2 regions of the Thiogranum longum genome follow, and region 2 is predicted to be linked to the other one. Evidence: predicted binding sites of a transcription regulator. Region 2 holds the regulator's gene; the other holds the start of a gene.

Region 1 (9,055 bases), 830 kb from region 2:
CATAATCCGGTCCCAGCACGTCCTTGATCTGGTCAGCAGCCGCCAGTTGTTCTTCTGTGTTGCCAAACCGGACCAGCAAACGTCGCTTGTCGAATTCAATCGACTTGACCGGAATTTTTTTCTCTGACAAACGGGCCTCGATCTGCCCCTTGACGGTATCGCTGAGTTCACCGCGCATGGCAGACACCTGTACCGCAGGGTCCGCCTCGTAAAGATTTGGCAAGGCATACAGGAAGCCAAAGATCATCACGACGACAATCAGAATATATTTCCAGGCCGGGTATTGATTCATGTCGGGAACAAACCTTGTTTTAGGGTTGGTATCAGGAAGCCTTGGCCGTGCCCTTGGGCATCAGACTGGCGATAGCCTGGCGTTGCACCTTGACCTCGACATTATCTGCGATCTTCAGGGTAACGAAATTATCATCCGCCTGGGTGATACGCCCAAGCAAGCCGCCGTTGGTGACGACTTCATCACCCTTGGCTAGCGCCTGAACCATGGCCTTGTGCTCTTTGGCGCGTTTGGTCTGGGGACGAATCAACAGAAAGTAGAACACGACGAAAATCAGCAGCAGGGGCAAAAACTGCATAATCGGATCGGCCTGCTGTGCCGGGGCGGCGGCCAGTGCATCGCTGATGAAAAAGCTCATAGGTGTATTCCTGTATTCTGTTGATAAGTCGTCGGTTCAGGACCGCCGGTTCTGCAGGCCTCTCCTGCGAATCCGGCAAATTCAAGCGCGCTATTATGGCACAGGCGGCGCGGATTGGCCTCTTTTCGCATAAAAATCCGTCACAAACGCCTCCAGACGCCCTGATTGGATCGCCTCACGCAGACCCGCCATCAGGCGCTGATAGTAGCGCAGGTTGTGCACGGTGTTGAGGTGGGCGCCCAGAATCTCGTTGCATCTGTCCAGGTGGTAAAGATAGGCCCGACTGTAATGCTGGCAAGTGTAACAGTCGCACTCCGGGTCCAATGGGCCGGTATCTTCACGAAATCTTGCATTACGCAGCCGCAACGTTCCCTGTGTGGTGAACAGATGGCCATTGCGCGCATTGCGGGTCGGCATCACACAATCGAACATATCGATCCCGCGACGTACTGCCTCGACGATGTCTTCCGGTGTGCCAACACCCATCAGGTAACGGGGCGCATCACCGGGCAGGGCCGGATCGAGTGTATCGAGCACCAGGATGCGCTCCTCGTGCGGCTCCCCCACTGACAGACCACCGATGGCATAGCCGTCAAAGCCAATATCCTTCAACCCCTTCAGCGACTCCAGGCGCAAGTCCGGGTACATCCCGCCCTGCACAATACCGAACAGCGCTGCAGGAGAATCTCCGTGCGCCTCGCGGCTGCGTTGCGCCCAGCGCAACGACAGCTGCATGGAATCACGCACCTGTTCGGTGCTGGCCGGGTAGGGTGTGCATTCGTCGAAAATCATCACAATGTCGGCACCGAGCGCGCACTGGACGGCCATGGACTGTTCCGGCCCGAGAAACACCTTGTCACCGTTAACCGGTGAACGGAACTCGACACCCTGCTCCGTGATTTTGCGTAATTCATCCAGGCTGAATACCTGGAATCCCCCCGAGTCTGTCAGGATGGGGCCCTGCCAGTTCATGAAATCGTGCAGGTCGCCGTGGGCGCGGATGATATCGGTACCCGGCCGCAACATAAGATGGAAGGTATTGCCGAGCAGGATCTGCGCACCGCTCTCGGCAACCTGCTCAGGCCGCATGCCCTTGACAGTGCCATAGGTACCCACCGGCATGAAGGCCGGTGTCTCGACCACTCCGCGTTCAAAGGCAAGTCGCCCGCGCCGCGCACGGCCATCTTTATTGATCAGTTCGTATTGCATGAGCTTCCGATTGCCGTAAAAGTCATTCTACCGCGCTGTGCTGCAGGAACATGGCGTCACCATAGCTGAAAAACCGGTAATTCTGCTCGACTGCATGGCGATATGCCGCCATCACCGGCTCAAAACCGGCAAAGGCGCACACCAGCATCAACAACGTCGATTCCGGCAGATGAAAATTGGTCAGCATCGCATCGACAGCGGTAAACCGGTAGCCGGGCGTGATGAACAGGCGAGTATCTCCACTGAACGGTTTGAGCACACCCGCCTGCACCGCGCTCTCCAGGCTGCGTACCACGGTGGTGCCAACGGCGATGACCCGACCGCCACGGGCGCGTGTCTGTTCGACCGCCTGGCACACGGCAGCATCCACTGTCACCTGTTCGGCGTGCATGATGTGTTGTTCCGGATTTTCTACGCGGACGGGCTGAAACGTACCCGCACCCACGTGTAATGTCACATAGGCCGTGCGAATGTTGCGCGCCGCCAGTGCATCCAGCAGTTCCCGGTCAAAGTGCAGGCCAGCGGTGGGCGCGGCAACCGCGCCGGGATGACGAGCAAAAAGCGTCTGGTAATCATCCCGATCCACCCGCTCATCGGCACGCTCAATATAGGGCGGCAGGGGAACATGCCCCCAGCGCTCAAGCAGTTCCAGTAATGGCACGTCGCCCTCGAAATACAGGCTGAACAATTCACCCTCACGACCGGTCACCTCGACATCCAGCTTACCGTCCGCCAGCTGCAGCCGGGAGCCGGCCTTCGGCGACTTGCTGCAACGAACGTGTGCCAGCGCCCGCCGTTCATCCAGTACACGCTCGATCAACACCTCGACTTTGCCGCCGCTGGCCTTTTGCCCGTACAAACGGGCGGGAATAACCCGGGTATTGTTGAATACCAGTAAATCATCAGCACCGACCAGCCCGGGGAAATCCGCCATGGTGTGGTCATTGATGCTCCCATCGGGTGCAAGGTCCAGTAACCGGCTGCTGTGACGCGGCCGTGCCGGGTGACTGGCAATACGCTCAGGCGGCAGATTATAGTGGAAGTCCCGGGTTTTCATGGCGCGGCATGTTACCACAGCGCTTGCTTGCGGCAGGCGCAGGAATCCTTATACTGGCGCGCCTGTGCCGGGGTGGCGGAACTGGTAGACGCGCCGGATTCAAAATCCGGTTCCTTCACGGGAGTGTGGGTTCGATTCCCACCCTCGGCACCATTATCAAATTTACCTGGAGACAGCATGTCCGGAACCCGTTTTGCCCTTGAAGTCCAGCCCGAGCTTCCGGAAAACCTGGCGCGCCTTCGCGAGCTGGCCAATGACCTGTTATACAGTTGGGACCGGGGGGTGCGCTCCCTGTTTTTCCGGCTCGACCCGGCACTCTGGGAGAGTTGCGGGCATAACCCGAAAGTTTTCCTGCGCCGTGTCTCGCAGCAACGCATCAACGAAGCCGCCGAAGACCGCATCTACGTCGAAGCCTATAACCGCGTATTGTCGACCTATGACACCTATCTCAATGAACATCAGCGCAAGAGCATCGATGAATACCTGAATCCCAAAAACGACCTGGTTGCCTACTTCTGCGCCGAGTTTGGCCTGCACGAAAGCCTGCCTATCTACTCCGGTGGCCTGGGTATTCTTGCCGGTGATCACTGCAAGGCCGCCAGTGACCTGGGCATTCCGTTTGTGGCCGTCGGCTTGCTTTATCGTCAGGGCTACTTCATCCAGACTATCGATGAACACGGCAACCAGATTGCACATTACAAGACAACTGAATTCGACCAACTCCCGTTGACACCCGCCTGTAACGAAAACGGTGAGGAATTGCACGTTGTTGTGGATTTCCCGGGTCGCCCGGTGCAACTGAAGATCTGGCAGGCGCGTGCCGGGCATATCAAACTGTACCTGCTGGACAGTGACCTGCCGAAAAACAGTGAAGCTGATCGCGCCATTACCTACCAGCTCTACGGTGGAGACATCAACACCCGCATCCAGCAGGAAATCGTGCTGGGTATCGGTGGTGTGCGCGCCCTGCGTGCGCTGGGACTGGAACCGTCAGCGTGGCACATCAATGAAGGTCACGCGGCATTCCAGGTGCTGGAGCGATGCCGTGAGCTGGTGGCTTCCGGGCTCGATTTTTCCAGCGCCATAGAACAGGTTGCAGGCGCCACAGTATTTACAACACACACCCCGGTTCCTGCCGGCCATGACATTTTCGATCACAGCCTGATTTCCAGCTATTTCAGTGATTATATCGAACAGCTCGGCCTGTCCATGGAAGATTTTCTGCAACTCGGCACCAGTCCGTCGAACCAGGGTGGTTTCAACCAGACTGTGCTGGCACTGCACGGCTCGCGCTTCCATAACGGTGTGAGTAAAATTCACGGTGAGGTTGCTTCACAAATGGAGGGCTATGTCTGGCCCCAGATACCCTACCGCGAAAACCCGATGCGTCATGTCACCAACGGGGTACATGTACAGACCTTCCTCGCCCACGAGTGGAGTAACCTGTATGACATGCGTTTTGGCATGGAATGGCGAAATGAATTGCTTAACGAGGAATACTGGGATCGCATTGATGAAATCCCGGATCACAGTTTCTGGAGCCTGCGTCAGTCGCTCAAATCGGAACTCCTCAACCAGGTACGCCGGCGCGTGGTATTGCAATGTCGCCGCAACCGCTGCGGTGAAGCACACATCGATCGCATCACCAAACTGCTCAGCCCGCACGAATCCGATATTCTGACCATCGGTTTTGCGCGTCGTTTCGCCACCTACAAACGCGCCACCTTGTTGTTCTCCGATCCGGAACGACTGGCACGTCTGCTCAATGACCCCAGGCGCCCGGTCATGCTGGTTTTTGCCGGCAAGGCGCACCCCAGTGACCTGCCCGGCCAGCAATTAATCCAGGTGATTCATGAATTTTCCCGGCGGCCGGAGTTTGTCGGCAAGATCCTGTTGCTGGAAGGCTATGATCTGTCACTGGCGCGCCGTCTGGTGTCGGGTGTCGATGTCTGGCTGAACACACCGGAATACCCGATGGAAGCCAGCGGCACGTCCGGCCAGAAAGCCGGCCTCAACGGCGTGATCAACCTGAGCGTACTGGATGGCTGGTGGGGCGAAGGCTATAACGGCGAAAACGGCTGGGCGATCACTTCGCATGACGAACACTACGATGCCGCTTTCCGTAACCAGGAAGAAGCCAACGAGTTGCTGGATATCCTCGAACACCAGGTCATCCCGCTGTACTACGACCGTAACGGCCACGGTTTCTCGGAAGGCTGGGTGCGTATGTCCAAGAACTCCATGAAATCCGCCCTTCCGCAGTTCAACTCACAGCGTATGGTAATGGATTACATCAAGGGGTTTTACAGTCCTGCCACCAGACAGGGGCGCGCGCTGGCAAAGAACCGTTCGCGTGGCGCAAGGGAACTGGCGGCCTGGAAGGACAGGATTAGTCAGCTTTGGTCGTCGGTATCGCTACGACGTATTGATCATTCACCGCGTGCCGTGAAGGCCGGCGAGCGTTTCCGTATCGAGGTTGCCGCCCAACTGGGGAAACTTACACCCGACGACGTACGACTCGAATGTCTTATTGGCAAGGAAGACGAACACCATGAATTTGTCGCAACAGAATATTTTGGTTTCACGGCTGAAGGGCAAATGGATAGCGGAGAAACACGCTTCATACTCGATCTTGAACCACCGCTGCCAGGCCTGCAGCACTTCCAGATCCGGATCTATCCGTGCCATCCGTTACTGAGCCACCGTTTTGAAACCGGCCGCATGATCTGGCTATAGCCTGTTAGCTGGTCAAACAGGCACCACCGGCCATTCAGGGTGCCGGGGCGAGTTTGTCCCGGACTTTCCTGAGTGCCTCGTCATTTTCACAAAAATCGGACTCGTCACCCATACCTTCGTTCAACAACCTGTCACAGTCTTCTGTACTGGAACATTCGGAACAGCGTTTTATCTGGTCGCGAATGCTCAGGACAGATTGCGCATGCAAATAGGCGTCCTGATCAATGTGATGGATACCCAGCATCCTGGCCAGACGCAGTTTTGACAGCTGCCTGGCGATAGCCTGCCGGTAACGCTGGCCGACTTGCAGATTACGGGTAATGGCCAGCGCCAGAAGCGCGACAAAGGCTACTGATAATACTGTAAAAAGACCTGCGATGATGAGGCTAAACAGATTCATGAATTCCGCCAATAACAGCTTTACTTGATTGTATATGTCGGCATGAAAACAGAATTCTTCGCGTCTTTATATGACCTTTATCAAGAAACCCGCCGAGAATTACTATCAGGCCCGCCCGTACAGGTGCACCCAATCCCTTAACCGTTCACCGTATTCAGGCAAAAGCTGCTCCCATTCAAATCTCCACTGCCAGTTACCATCGGCAATACCCGGCACATTCATACGGTGCGAAGCATCGAGTGCAAGTACATCCTGCATGGGCAACACGGACAGTCGCGCTACCGAGGCAAGCGCAGTGCGTACCAGTGGCCAGGGCATGTTGTCACTCCCGAGGTCGAGATAGTGGCGCACAAAACCACGTTGTTCTTCCGGCAGCTCTTCATACCAGCCTAACGTCGTGTTGTTATCATGTGTGCCGGTATACACAACCGAAAGAGGCTCGTGGTTATGTGGCAGGTAGGGGTTATCCGATGAGCCATCAAAAGCAAATTGCAGGATCTTCATGCCCGGCAAACCAAACTGTCTGCGTAGCGCGGTAACTTCCGGCGTAATGACCCCCAGGTCTTCGGCAACCAGGGGTAGCTTACCAAATGCCTGCCTGAGTGCTTCAAAAAAATCTGCGCCCGGTCCGGCCACCCAGCGTCCGTCAATGGCTGTATCAGAAGCGGCATTGATCTCCCAGTAGGCCTCGAAACCGCGAAAGTGATCGATGCGCATCAGGTCGAACAATTCAAGCTGGGTACGAATGCGCTCCAGCCACCAGCGATACCCGTCATCAGCCAGCGCCTGCCAGTTATAATGCGGGTTCCCCCAGCGCTGGCCGGTCTCGGAAAAATAATCTGGCGGCACCCCGGCAACCACCTTCAGTCCACCCTGCTCATCCAGGACAAACCATTGCCGGTTGGCCCACACGTCGGCACTGTCGTAAGCTACGAAAATAGGGATATCACCAAACAACAATACACCGTGATCATTGGCATAGTGGCGTAAATCCATCCACTGCCGGAAAAACAGGAACTGCTCAAACTGTACCTGTTCTATAGCGCTGGCAAGTCGCCTGCGCGCTTCTTCCATTGCGCCTGGATCGCGGTCTCGCAGGGGCTTTGGCCAGTCGAACCAGGCACAGCCGTTGAAATCATCACGCAGTGCCTGATAGAGTGAAAAGTCATCAAGCCAGTTGGCATGCTGTTCAATAAAAGCATCCAGCTCTGTCCTTATTTCGTTATCGGCATGGCGCATAAAGCCGTTATACGCTGCCGTCAGACGCGTCTTTCTTTGAACGCTAATATCCTGCTCTGGGTCGAGGCCAGCATCATCGAGCCAGCCAGCCTCGACCAGGCGCTGAAGGCTGATCAGCCGGGTATTCCCGGCGTGCACTGAAAAGCACTGGTAGGGGGATAAATCACTGTGGGTTGGGCCGAGCGGCAACATTTGCCACAGGCCAATCTGGCAATCTGCCAGAAAATCGATAAAACGGTACGCCTCTATACCGAGCTCACCATTGCCGACACTGCCGGGTAACGAAGTCGGGTGCAGCAGTATGCCGGCACGCCGACGATCAAAAGGATCCATACTCACCGCCTCCCTGCGGTTCAGTCACGCGCCTGACCCTGACGCATGACGCCACCCAGAGTAGGCTGACCTGTACCACGTGCAAAGGCGTGCGCGAGATACTCCGGCGCCTCCTGCCCGATCAACTGGTACAGGTTGGAAAGATGCAAGCGAAACAGGCTTTCAAAATCACTGACCGAGTCAGCGGGGTTGTAGTCACCGAACCACCAGAACCAGTCAGAACCCTCGCAAATCGCCAGTTGAAGCTCAGCGGCAACAACCTGCTCGCTGTCGAGATTTCCGGAGGCGCAGGCTTTGTCGAAGGCGAGCTTGGCATCTCCCAGCATGTCCCAGCCACGATTCTTGTCAGGGTCACCGATCCAGGTGGAAAAGGTACCATACACCCAGGAACCACTCACCATTTCTGACAGTGAACCGATTTCTATATCATCATCGAGACATTCAGCAAAAGTCGAAAGACTGAGTGTGGGATGCGTCGCCAGCGCCTTGTACAACCCCCGTAAAAAGTAGTACCCGTTTTCCGGAAAGTGTTCCCAGGCGTTTTCACCATCGAGAATAATCGGTAACGCCAGCTTGCGCCCGGCATTGGCTTTGGCTATTTCTTCAAGGTGATGAACAAAATTGGCAACAGCGTCATCCGCGTGCCAGGTGGAATACTCGAAACCGATCTTGTCGGAAAGATTATCGTCACGAAAGAAGCATGCCAGCTTGCCTGTACCGACCCGGTAGCCCTTGAGCACGGCATCCGCAGCACCTGCTGCCTTGTCGCCGTCACTTTCACGCAGGCTGTTGCGCAACACGGTTTCACCGCTGGCTGCCCAGCGGAAGCCGTGTTTCTCCAGCAGTGCCAGCGTGGGCTCACTGACACTGCCTTCCGAAGGCCAGCAACCGACGGGTTTACGCTGGAAATACTGTTCAAAGACATTGAAGCCTTCACGAATATGCCAGTTGACCCGTTCCTCACCACCCGGGTAGGCACTGAGTTCCGGCAGCTCGGTGTCTGGCATGGCCTCACGTGCACTGTTGATATCGAGAAGCAGCGGTATGATCGGGTGGGCATAGGGTGTCATCGAAAGTTCTACCTGGCCCCGATCGGCAAGCAGGGCATAGCGTTCGATCACACCGGACAGTAATTCACCAATCAGCACAAGTAGTTCGCGTCGATCATGCAGGGAGAAATTATTTCCCTGTTCCTGCCAGCGCTGCATGCGTATGTCATCCCGGCGAACCGTCTCGGCAATCCAGCCGAGGTGATACCAGAACACCAGGTCAGAGAGGAACTGGTCGCCAACATAGACCATATCATCGCAATGTTTCGAGAAATGGTCCGCCAGGCTTGCAAGACGTTTGTAGGCGGGGAAGCGGTCAATGACTCGCATACGGTTGACGCGCAGACAATTATTGACAAGCTCGGCACGCTGCTGGATATGT
Region 2 (9,055 bases):
TTGTCCACGTCCAGGCAGGGAATAATGCGTTTTGCCAGTGCCACAATCAGTGCCCGGACTGCGTCACAGCGGCGCAGGAAGTAACACCTTTATTCAGCATAACCCTGCACTACCCGTCGACCAGCTTCTGCGCTTCAGCCAGGTCAACCGTACCTTCATACAGCGCCCGACCAATAATCGTACCCATAATGCCTTCATCTGCGACAGCCTGAATCGCCTTGATGTCATCGAGGTTACTGATGCCACCCGAAGCGATAACCGGGATACTGATTTCTGACGCCAGTTTCGCTGTCGCCTCGACATTAACCCCCTGCATCATGCCGTCACGACTGATATCGGTATACACAATGGCTTCCACGCCGTCACGTTCGAAATGTTGCGCCATGTCGATGACATCATGGTTGGAAAGTTTCGACCAGCCGTCGATGGCTACCTTGCCATTCTTTGCATCGAGGCCGACGATAATATGCCCGGGGAACTCCAGGCACAGATCATTAATAAAGTGTGGCGCACTGACGGCCTTGGTGCCGATAATGACGTATTGCACACCGGCGTCCAGGTATAATTGCACCGTGTCCTCGTCGCGAATGCCGCCGCCAACCTGAATTGGCACCTCGGGAAATGCCTCGGCAATGCGATGCACCACATCGGCATTGACTGGCTGACCGGCAAATGCACCGTTCAAATCAACCAGGTGCAAACGCTTCGCACCGGCATCAACCCAGCGCTTCGCCATGTCCAGCGGATCGTCCGCAAAAATTGTTTCATCTTCCATTCGACCCTGACGCAGACGTACGCACTTGCCATCCTTGAGGTCGATTGCCGGAATCAGCAACATGTTCCCACCCTCATATCATTGATAAACATCATACAAATCTAACTATCCCGCCCATCCCAGCGGCTGAAATTTCGTAGCAGCGTCAACCCGGCATGCTGACTCTTCTCCGGGTGGAACTGTACCGCAAACAGGTTTTCACGGGCCAGCGTACAGCAAAATTCACCACCATAATCCGCAACGCCTGCGCAGTCAGCGGACTCGGCAGGTATGGCATAGTAGCTGTGGACAAAATAGAAGCGGCTGTCCTGGTCAATATCCTGCCACAGCGGATGCGTCTGCTGGTGCACCTGGTTCCAGCCCATGTGTGGCACCTTGAGCTTTACGCCGTTGTCATTGAGCGAGTCGCTGAAACGTCGCACTTCGCCCTTGATCAGACCCAGGCAATCTATGCCGCCATTTTCTTCGCTGCGTTCCAGCATGGCCTGCATACCCAGGCAAATCCCCAGCAACGGCTTCCCGGAGGCCGCCACCTCACGGATCACCGGGTCAAGTCCGCGCCTCAGCAAAGATTCCATGCAGTGCCCGATTCCTCCAACACCGGGGAAAATGACCCGGTCAGCTGCCAGAATCTTCTCTGGCACGGAGGTGACGAGCACCCTGGTCTCTCCCGCGACATGCTCCACTGCCTTGGCAATGGAGTGCAGGTTACCCATTTCATAGTCAATGATAGCGATGCTGGACATGGCGGACAGATGCTTGCCGGCAGTGCGGCGGGATTTTCCCGGCTACAGGCTCCCTTTGGTGGAAGGCATTATACCCGCCATACGCGGGTCTGCCTCGGCCGCCATGCGTACGGCGCGCCCGAATGCCTTGAAGACCGTCTCGGCGATGTGGTGTGCATTGTCGCCACGCAGGCAATCAATGTGAACTGTTGCCTTGGCATGATTCACAAAGCCTTGAAAAAACTCATGAAAAAGATCCACGTCAAAATCACCGATACGGCCGCGCGCAAAATTGACGTGATAGTCCAGCCCCGGTCTACCGGAAAAATCAATGACCACGCGCGACAGGGCCTCGTCCAACGGTACGTACGCGTGCCCGTAACGACGAATCCCTTTTTTATCACCCAGGGCCTCATTAAAGGCCTGTCCCAGTGCAATTCCGATATCTTCCACAGTGTGGTGGGCATCGATGTGCAAATCCCCTTTTGCCTGTATGGCTATATCCAGCAGGCCGTGGCGGGAGATCTGGTCCAGCATGTGCTCCAGAAAGGGCACACCCGTATCAAATTCAGAATTGCCGGAGCCGTCCAGATCGAGCTTTACACCAATCTGTGTTTCCAGGGTATCGCGCTGAATCTGCGCTGTTCTCGCCGTCATGGTCAGGATTTCGTTACAGTTGATCGGATTGACCTGAATCCTATCTGAAATCGCACAGTTAGAGAACCATTCTTTACTCATATAATATAGTTGCCGACAGTGTGTCGTTTTGCACATAATGCGTACAAACCATCCAGCAGGTCGTGCCATGCCCACTCGAAAACAGGAAAAAGTCGTCTCCCTGAAAGAGATTACGGTTGCCTGCCAGGAATGCAGCCTGAATGAAATCTGCCTCCCTGTGGGTATTGATAAAAACGATATGGAGCAGCTGGATGCCATTATCGACCGCAAGCGGCCGCTGGCGCGTGGGGACCACCTGTTTAAAGTCGGTGATCGCTTTCGCGCGCTGTACGCCGTACGTTCCGGCTCACTGAAAACCTTCGCAACATCCGAGGATGGCCAGGAGCAGGTAATGGGTTTTCAACTACCCGGCGAACTGGTTGGACTGGACGCCATTGCCCACAACAATCACCCACTGACAGCCAGGGCCCTGGAAACCACCAGCGTCTGTGAAATCCCCTTTGATCAACTCGAAGCACTGAGCACTCAGCTACCCGACCTGCAACGCCAGATGTTACGCGTCATGAGTCAGGAAATTCATGATGACGAGCAAAGCATGCTGGCACTGGGCCAGCGCTCCGCTGAAGAAAGGCTTGCTGCCTTTCTCATCAGCCTGTCCAATCGCTACAGGCGACGCGGCTTTTCCTCCACCCAGTTCAACCTGACCATGTCACGCGGCGACATTGGAAACTACCTTGGACTGGCGCTGGAGACTGTCAGCCGATTGTTTACCCGCTTCCAGAACGAAGGCCTGCTGAAAGTCGAGCGCAGGCATATCGAACTTCTGGATCGTGATCGTCTGTGCCAGTTCTCATCTGCCAACTGCGACGCTGACAACCCTGTCTCCCGCACCTGATCCTCTCCCGCCACAGCCACGAAGTTAATGCTGTTTTGATCTGAATCAATGCCGCTCACCCGGCACTCACGCAAAGTACACCTCAACCCCGCATGTCTACAGAGGAGTACAACGATGGGTACCTTGAAGAACGCCATGATCGGTACAGTACTGGTCAGCAGTTTTGCTTCCATGCCACTCATGGCCTATGAAACCGGTGATTTTGTCGCCCGGGTCGGCTGGGCGCACCTGGCGCCGAATGATGATGCCGATGATTTTTCCGGACTCCCCGGCACCACTGTCAGTGTCGAGGATTCCGATACGCTCGGCGTCTCTTTCACTTACATGTTCACTGATAACCTTGGTGTAGGTCTGCTTGGTGTCTGGCCATTTACCGTCGATATCAAGGGTGACAAGGGTGCTCTGGCGGGTACAGGCAAGGTTGCCGACACCAAGGCATTACCTCCCACTGTCACGCTGCAGTATCACTTCAACTCCGGTTCCAACCTGCACCCTTACGTCGGCGCAGGCATCAACTACACTTATTTCTGGGATGAAAACACCAATGGCGCACTGAGTGGTACGCAGCTTGATCTCGATGACAGCTTCGGCCTTGCTGCTGAGGCCGGTCTGGATTACGACATCGGTAACGGCACCCTCATCAGCGCCCAGGTGTGGTATGCCAGGATTGGTACCACCGCGGATTCGTCTGCCGCCGGCAAGGCAGATGTTGATATCGATCCCTGGGTCTTCATGCTGGGTGTCGGCAAGAAGTTCTGAAGTAACAGCAGGCGTGGCGAAAACCGTCACGCCTGCTTTTGTCCAATCTTTCTCTCATAACAGGAAACGCCATGGACTCACAGACCACATACAACTACAAGGTTGTGCGCCAGTTTACCGTGATGACTATCGTATGGGGCATCGTCGGCATGCTGGTCGGCGTCTTTATCGCCGCCGAGCTGGTATGGCCGGAGTTAAGCTGGGATCTGCCCTGGTTAACCTTCAGCCGCCTGCGCCCACTGCATACCAATGCCGTCATTTTTGCTTTCGGTGGATCGGCGCTGTTTGCGACTTCATATTATGTCGTGCAGCGCACCTGCCAGACGCGGCTGTTCTCTGACAAGCTGGCAGCATTCACCTTCTGGGGGTGGACGCTGGTGATTGTTCTGGCTGCTATCACCCTGCCACTGGGTATCACCACCAGCAAGGAATACGCAGAACTGGAATGGCCCATTGATATTCTCATCACTGTGGTCTGGGTGTCATACGCCATCGTATTTTTCGGTACCATCATGAAACGCCGCGTCAAGCATATCTATGTGGCGAACTGGTTCTATGGTGCATTTATCCTGACCGTCGCAGTTCTGCACCTGGTCAACAGTGCCGAGATACCGGTAAGCCTGACCAAATCCTATTCGGTCTACCCGGGTGCCATCGACGCCATGGTGCAGTGGTGGTATGGACATAATGCTGTGGGTTTCTTCCTGACGGCCGGATTCCTCGGCATGATGTACTACTTCGTCCCCAAACAGGCGGGGCGCCCTGTGTATTCCTATCGCCTGTCGGTGGTACACTTCTGGGCCCTGATCTCAACGTATATGTGGGCCGGCCCGCATCATCTGCACTACACGGCATTGCCGGTATGGGCACAATCATTGGGCATGGTGTTCTCGCTGATTCTGCTCGCCCCTTCATGGGGTGGCATGATCAACGGCATTATGACGCTGTCGGGCGCCTGGCATAAACTTCGTGATGATCCGATCCTCAAGTTCCTGATCGTGTCGCTGTCCTTCTACGGAATGTCTACCTTCGAAGGCCCGATGATGTCGATCAAGACTATCAATGCACTGTCTCACTACACCGACTGGACTATCGGCCACGTGCATTCCGGTGCGCTGGGCTGGGTTGCCATGGTGTCGATCGGCTCGGTCTACTTCCTGATTCCAAAACTGTTCGGGCGTGAGCAGATGTACTCTATCAAGCTCATCGACTGGCACTTCTGGATGTCAACCATCGGCGTCGTGCTGTACATCGTCTCCATGTGGATCTCCGGCATTATGCAGGGCCTTATGTGGCGGGCTGTCAATGATGACGGCACGCTGACCTACAGCTTTGTCGAGTCACTGGAAGCCATGTACCCCTACTACTTCGTCCGCTTCCTGGGTGGTGCGCTGTTCTTCAGCGGCATGTTGGTGATGGCCTACAACGTTATCAGGACCACTTCCGGTGCCGAACCTGCCGATGCCCCGGTCCCACAGACGGCGTGAACGAGGAGAATTATCATGAGTCATGAAGTCGTCGAAAAAAATATCGGTCTGATGGCGGTACTGATCCTGCTGGTCATCAGTGTCGGCGGGCTGGTCGAAATTGTTCCGCTGTTTTTTGTGAAGAGCACAACGGAGCCTGTCGAAGGGTTAAAACCCTACACGGCACTGCAACTGGAAGGGCGTGACATCTATGTACGTGAAGGCTGTTACCTCTGCCATTCACAGATGATCCGGCCGTTCCGCGCCGAGACAGAACGCTATGGTCACTACTCGGTGGCGGGTGAGTTCGTATACGACCATCCATTCCAGTGGGGATCCAAACGCACAGGCCCGGATCTGGCACGTGTTGGCGGTCGTTACAGTGATGACTGGCACCGTGTACACCTGACAAATCCACGCGATGTCGTTCCGGAATCCAACATGCCGAGCTTCCCCTGGCTGGGGGAAACCGAACTGGATGGCAAGCTGATCAAAAAGAAAATGCGCGTCATGAATATGCTCATCAGCGCCACCTGCAATGGTTGCGATACCTACAGTGATGCGGAAATCGAACAGGCCCCGGAAACACTCAAGGGCAAAACCGAGCTGGATGCACTTATCGACTACCTGCAAGTGCTCGGCACCAGCATTTCATCACGGAGGTAAGCGTCATGGATCTCAATACATTGCGTGGCATCACCACGGCACTTGCACTGATCGCTTTCCTTGCCGTCTGTATCTGGGCCTGGAGCAAAAACCGCAAGAGTGCCTTCGACGAAGCGGCGAACCTGCCGTTCGCCGATGACAGTAATCTTGAACCAAAGGATGCAAGCCATGAATGAAGCAAACCTTGCACAGGATTTCGCCTTCACCAGTGAATTCTGGAGTGGCTGGATCATCGTTTTAACGCTGGGCAATATCTTTGCCTGCTGGTGGCTCATACGCTGGACCGCCAAACGGCGTGCCGGTGAGGCTGCCGAGGGTGATACCACCGGGCACACCTGGGATGAGACACTGGCCGAATACAACAACCCGATGCCGCGCTGGTGGTTGTGGATGTTCTATATCACCATGATCTTCGGACTGGGCTACCTGGTACTGTACCCGGGGCTCGGCAGCTTCCGCGGTGTGCTGAACTGGACCCACCAGAATGCCTACGCGAAAGAAATGGAAGCGGCAGATGCCAAGTTCGGGCCCTTGTTTGCCCAGTATGCCACCAAGCCGGTTGAGCAACTGGTTCTGGACCCCAGGGCATTGCGCATTGGTGAACGGCTGTTCGTCAACTATTGCGCCAGTTGCCATGGTTCAGATGCAGGTGGTGCCCCGGGCTTCCCGAATCTGCGCGATACTGACTGGTTGTACGGCGGCAACCCGGAAACGATTACCACTACCATCCTCGATGGTCGCAGCGGCGTTATGCCGGCCTGGAAAGCGGTACTGGGTGACCAGGGCATAAAAGAGGTCACTGCCTATGTTGTCAGTCTCAGTGGTCGTGATGCTGACACTTCGCTGGTAACTGCCGGGAAACAGCATTTCGCAACCTACTGCGCTGCCTGCCACGGCGCTGACGGCAAGGGCAACCCGGCACTGGGTGCGCCAAACCTGACCGACAAGACCTGGTTGTACGGTGCGTCGGCCGGTGTCATCGCCAAGACCATCGCCAATGGGAGAAACGGACACATGCCGGCACACCGCAACTTCCTTGGTGAAGACAAGGTGCATCTGCTGGCAACCTATGTGTACAGTCTGTCCAACGGGAAACGCTAGTCCATGACAGATGTCCAGGCACCACCCACGCAAACCTCGTCCAGCCCGGAGCCACAACCTGGCTCCGGAATGGACGAGATGTATGCCAGCCACAAGAAAGTCTACCCACGCGAAGTGCACGGCACATTTGCCCGCCTTCGCACCCTGGGCGTGGTGGTTTTGCTTGGCCTGTTCTATGGTACTGCCTGGTTGACCTGGGATGGCCACCAGGCTGTCCTGTTTGATCTTCCGGCACGTAAATTTTATATCTTTGGCCTGACATTCTGGCCACAGGATTTCTTTTACTTTGCCTGGCTTCTGGTCATTGCCGCACTTTCACTGTTCTTCTTTACCGCCCTGGCAGGACGACTGTGGTGTGGCTACGCCTGCCCGCAAACCGTCTGGACCGAGGTGTTTCTATGGATAGAACGCAAGGTGGAAGGCAGCCGTAACCAGCAGATCAAGCTCGATAAAAGTGATCTGACACCGGTTAAATTCCGTACCAAGGCACTCAAACACTTTATATGGATCAGTTTCGCATTGTTCACGGGCTTTACCTTTGTCGGCTATTTCACACCCATCCGTGATCTGACTGTTGAATCGATGAACTTCAACCTGGGACCCTGGGAGACCTTCTGGGTGTTCTTTTACGGTTTTGCCACCTACGGGAATGCCGGCTGGTTGCGTGAGCAGGTGTGCATTTACATGTGCCCTTATGCGCGCTTCCAGAGCGCCATGTTCGACAAGGACACGCTGGTCATCTCCTACGATGAACGCCGCGGTGAGCCACGCGGCTCACGTAAACGCAATGTCGATCCTGCCAGTGCCGGACTGGGTGACTGCGTCGATTGCACGCTGTGTGTGCAGGTTTGCCCGACGGGGATCGATATCCGCGATGGCCTTCAATACCAGTGTATTGGCTGCGCCGCCTGCATCGATGCCTGTGACGATGTCATGGACAAGATGGGCTATGCGCGCGGCCTGATACGTTATACAACAGAAAATGCCATGGCAGGACTGAAGACCCACCTGCTACGTCCCCGTATCATCTTGTACTCCATTGTGCTGGCGGCACTAAGCATCGGACTGGTGTACGCCATCAGCCAGCGTATGCCGCTGGAACTGGATATCATCCGCGATCGTAACAGCCTGTACCGGGAAACTCCGGATGGACTGGTGGAGAATGTCTACACACTGAAACTCATCAACATGGACGAGCAAGCTCACACCTTCAAACTCTCCACATCCGGACTTGAAGGCATGAGCCTTGCCATGGAGTCACCACTTGTCGAGGTACCTGCCGGCGTGGTGCGTAACCTGCCGGTTTCGGTCAGAATCGACCCGGTGGTACTTGATCGCACAGCCAATACCATTGAGTTTACGCTTCAGGCAGTCGATGATCCTGCACTGACACGCACTGAAACAGCACGTTTTCTTGGCCCCGTTATAAGGTAACCGCCATGCAGAAAACTACCGTATATGAATCTTCACCGTGGTACAGAAAGGCCTGGCCCGGCCTGCTGTTCATCCCGCCGGTCGGTGCCGTGCTGGGCGGCATATTGACCATTGTGCTGGCCGTTCAAAGCCCTCACGCCCTGGTTGTTGACGACTATTACAAGGAAGGACTCGCCATCAACCAGCACAAGCACCGCCTCGAAATGGCCAGGGACGCACAGCTTGATGCCTTGCTGCGCAGTGATGGCAGCCAGATTACCCTGTCACTACGCGGCAAAAAAATAGTCGATGATGGCGCTTTGGTCCTCCAGTTTATTCATGCAACACGTGCTGAGCTGGACAGAAGCGTTAAGCTGGAAACTCTTGGAGAAGGCCACTATGCCGCTCCTTCACCTGACTTGCCGACAGGCGTGTGGTATCTCCGACTGAGACCCGCAGACAATCGCTGGGAAATACGCGCCCGTATAAAAGGTGGCAGACAGTTTCAGGCACGCCTGAGTTCAGACGAACTCTGAACAACTACCGATGCGTGATAGCGCCCGATCTTTCACCGCTC

Evidence for each region. Region 2 encodes FNR, which switches genes on or off when oxygen is low (the NO sensors DNR and NnrR bind a similar motif). Its sites were predicted from a motif close to TTGATNTANATCAA; they were not measured.
Region 1: DFR30_RS10280 (DUF6455 family protein) is a predicted target of FNR. The motif match lies at 6,123-6,136, and genes of this name have one in related genera.

Annotation. Positions count from the first base shown of each region.
Region 1 covers NZ_SMFX01000001.1:2,076,150-2,085,204, forward strand. Annotated here, with positions in the region: gene secD (protein translocase subunit SecD) at 1-292, opposite strand, end outside; gene yajC (preprotein translocase subunit YajC) at 324-650, opposite strand; gene tgt (tRNA guanosine(34) transglycosylase Tgt) at 744-1,859, opposite strand; gene queA (tRNA preQ1(34) S-adenosylmethionine ribosyltransferase-isomerase QueA) at 1,882-2,916, opposite strand; tRNA gene DFR30_RS10270 (tRNA-Leu) at 2,983-3,069, shown strand; gene glgP (alpha-glucan family phosphorylase) at 3,094-5,652, shown strand; gene DFR30_RS10280 (DUF6455 family protein) at 5,687-6,052, opposite strand; gene malQ (4-alpha-glucanotransferase) at 6,158-7,624, opposite strand; gene DFR30_RS10290 (glycoside hydrolase family 57 protein) at 7,645-9,055, opposite strand, start outside.
Region 2 covers NZ_SMFX01000001.1:2,905,752-2,914,806, forward strand. Annotated here, with positions in the region: gene hisF (imidazole glycerol phosphate synthase subunit HisF) at 1-44, opposite strand, end outside; gene hisA (1-(5-phosphoribosyl)-5-[(5-phosphoribosylamino)methylideneamino]imidazole-4-carboxamide isomerase) at 110-838, opposite strand; gene hisH (imidazole glycerol phosphate synthase subunit HisH) at 877-1,521, opposite strand; gene hisB (imidazoleglycerol-phosphate dehydratase HisB) at 1,564-2,157, opposite strand; gene fnr (fumarate/nitrate reduction transcriptional regulator Fnr) at 2,306-3,073, shown strand; gene DFR30_RS14155 (OmpW/AlkL family protein) at 3,188-3,832, shown strand; gene ccoN (cytochrome-c oxidase, cbb3-type subunit I) at 3,904-5,319, shown strand; gene ccoO (cytochrome-c oxidase, cbb3-type subunit II) at 5,335-5,964, shown strand; gene DFR30_RS14170 (cbb3-type cytochrome oxidase subunit 3) at 5,970-6,140, shown strand; gene ccoP (cytochrome-c oxidase, cbb3-type subunit III) at 6,133-7,065, shown strand; gene ccoG (cytochrome c oxidase accessory protein CcoG) at 7,069-8,499, shown strand; gene DFR30_RS14185 (FixH family protein) at 8,505-9,014, shown strand.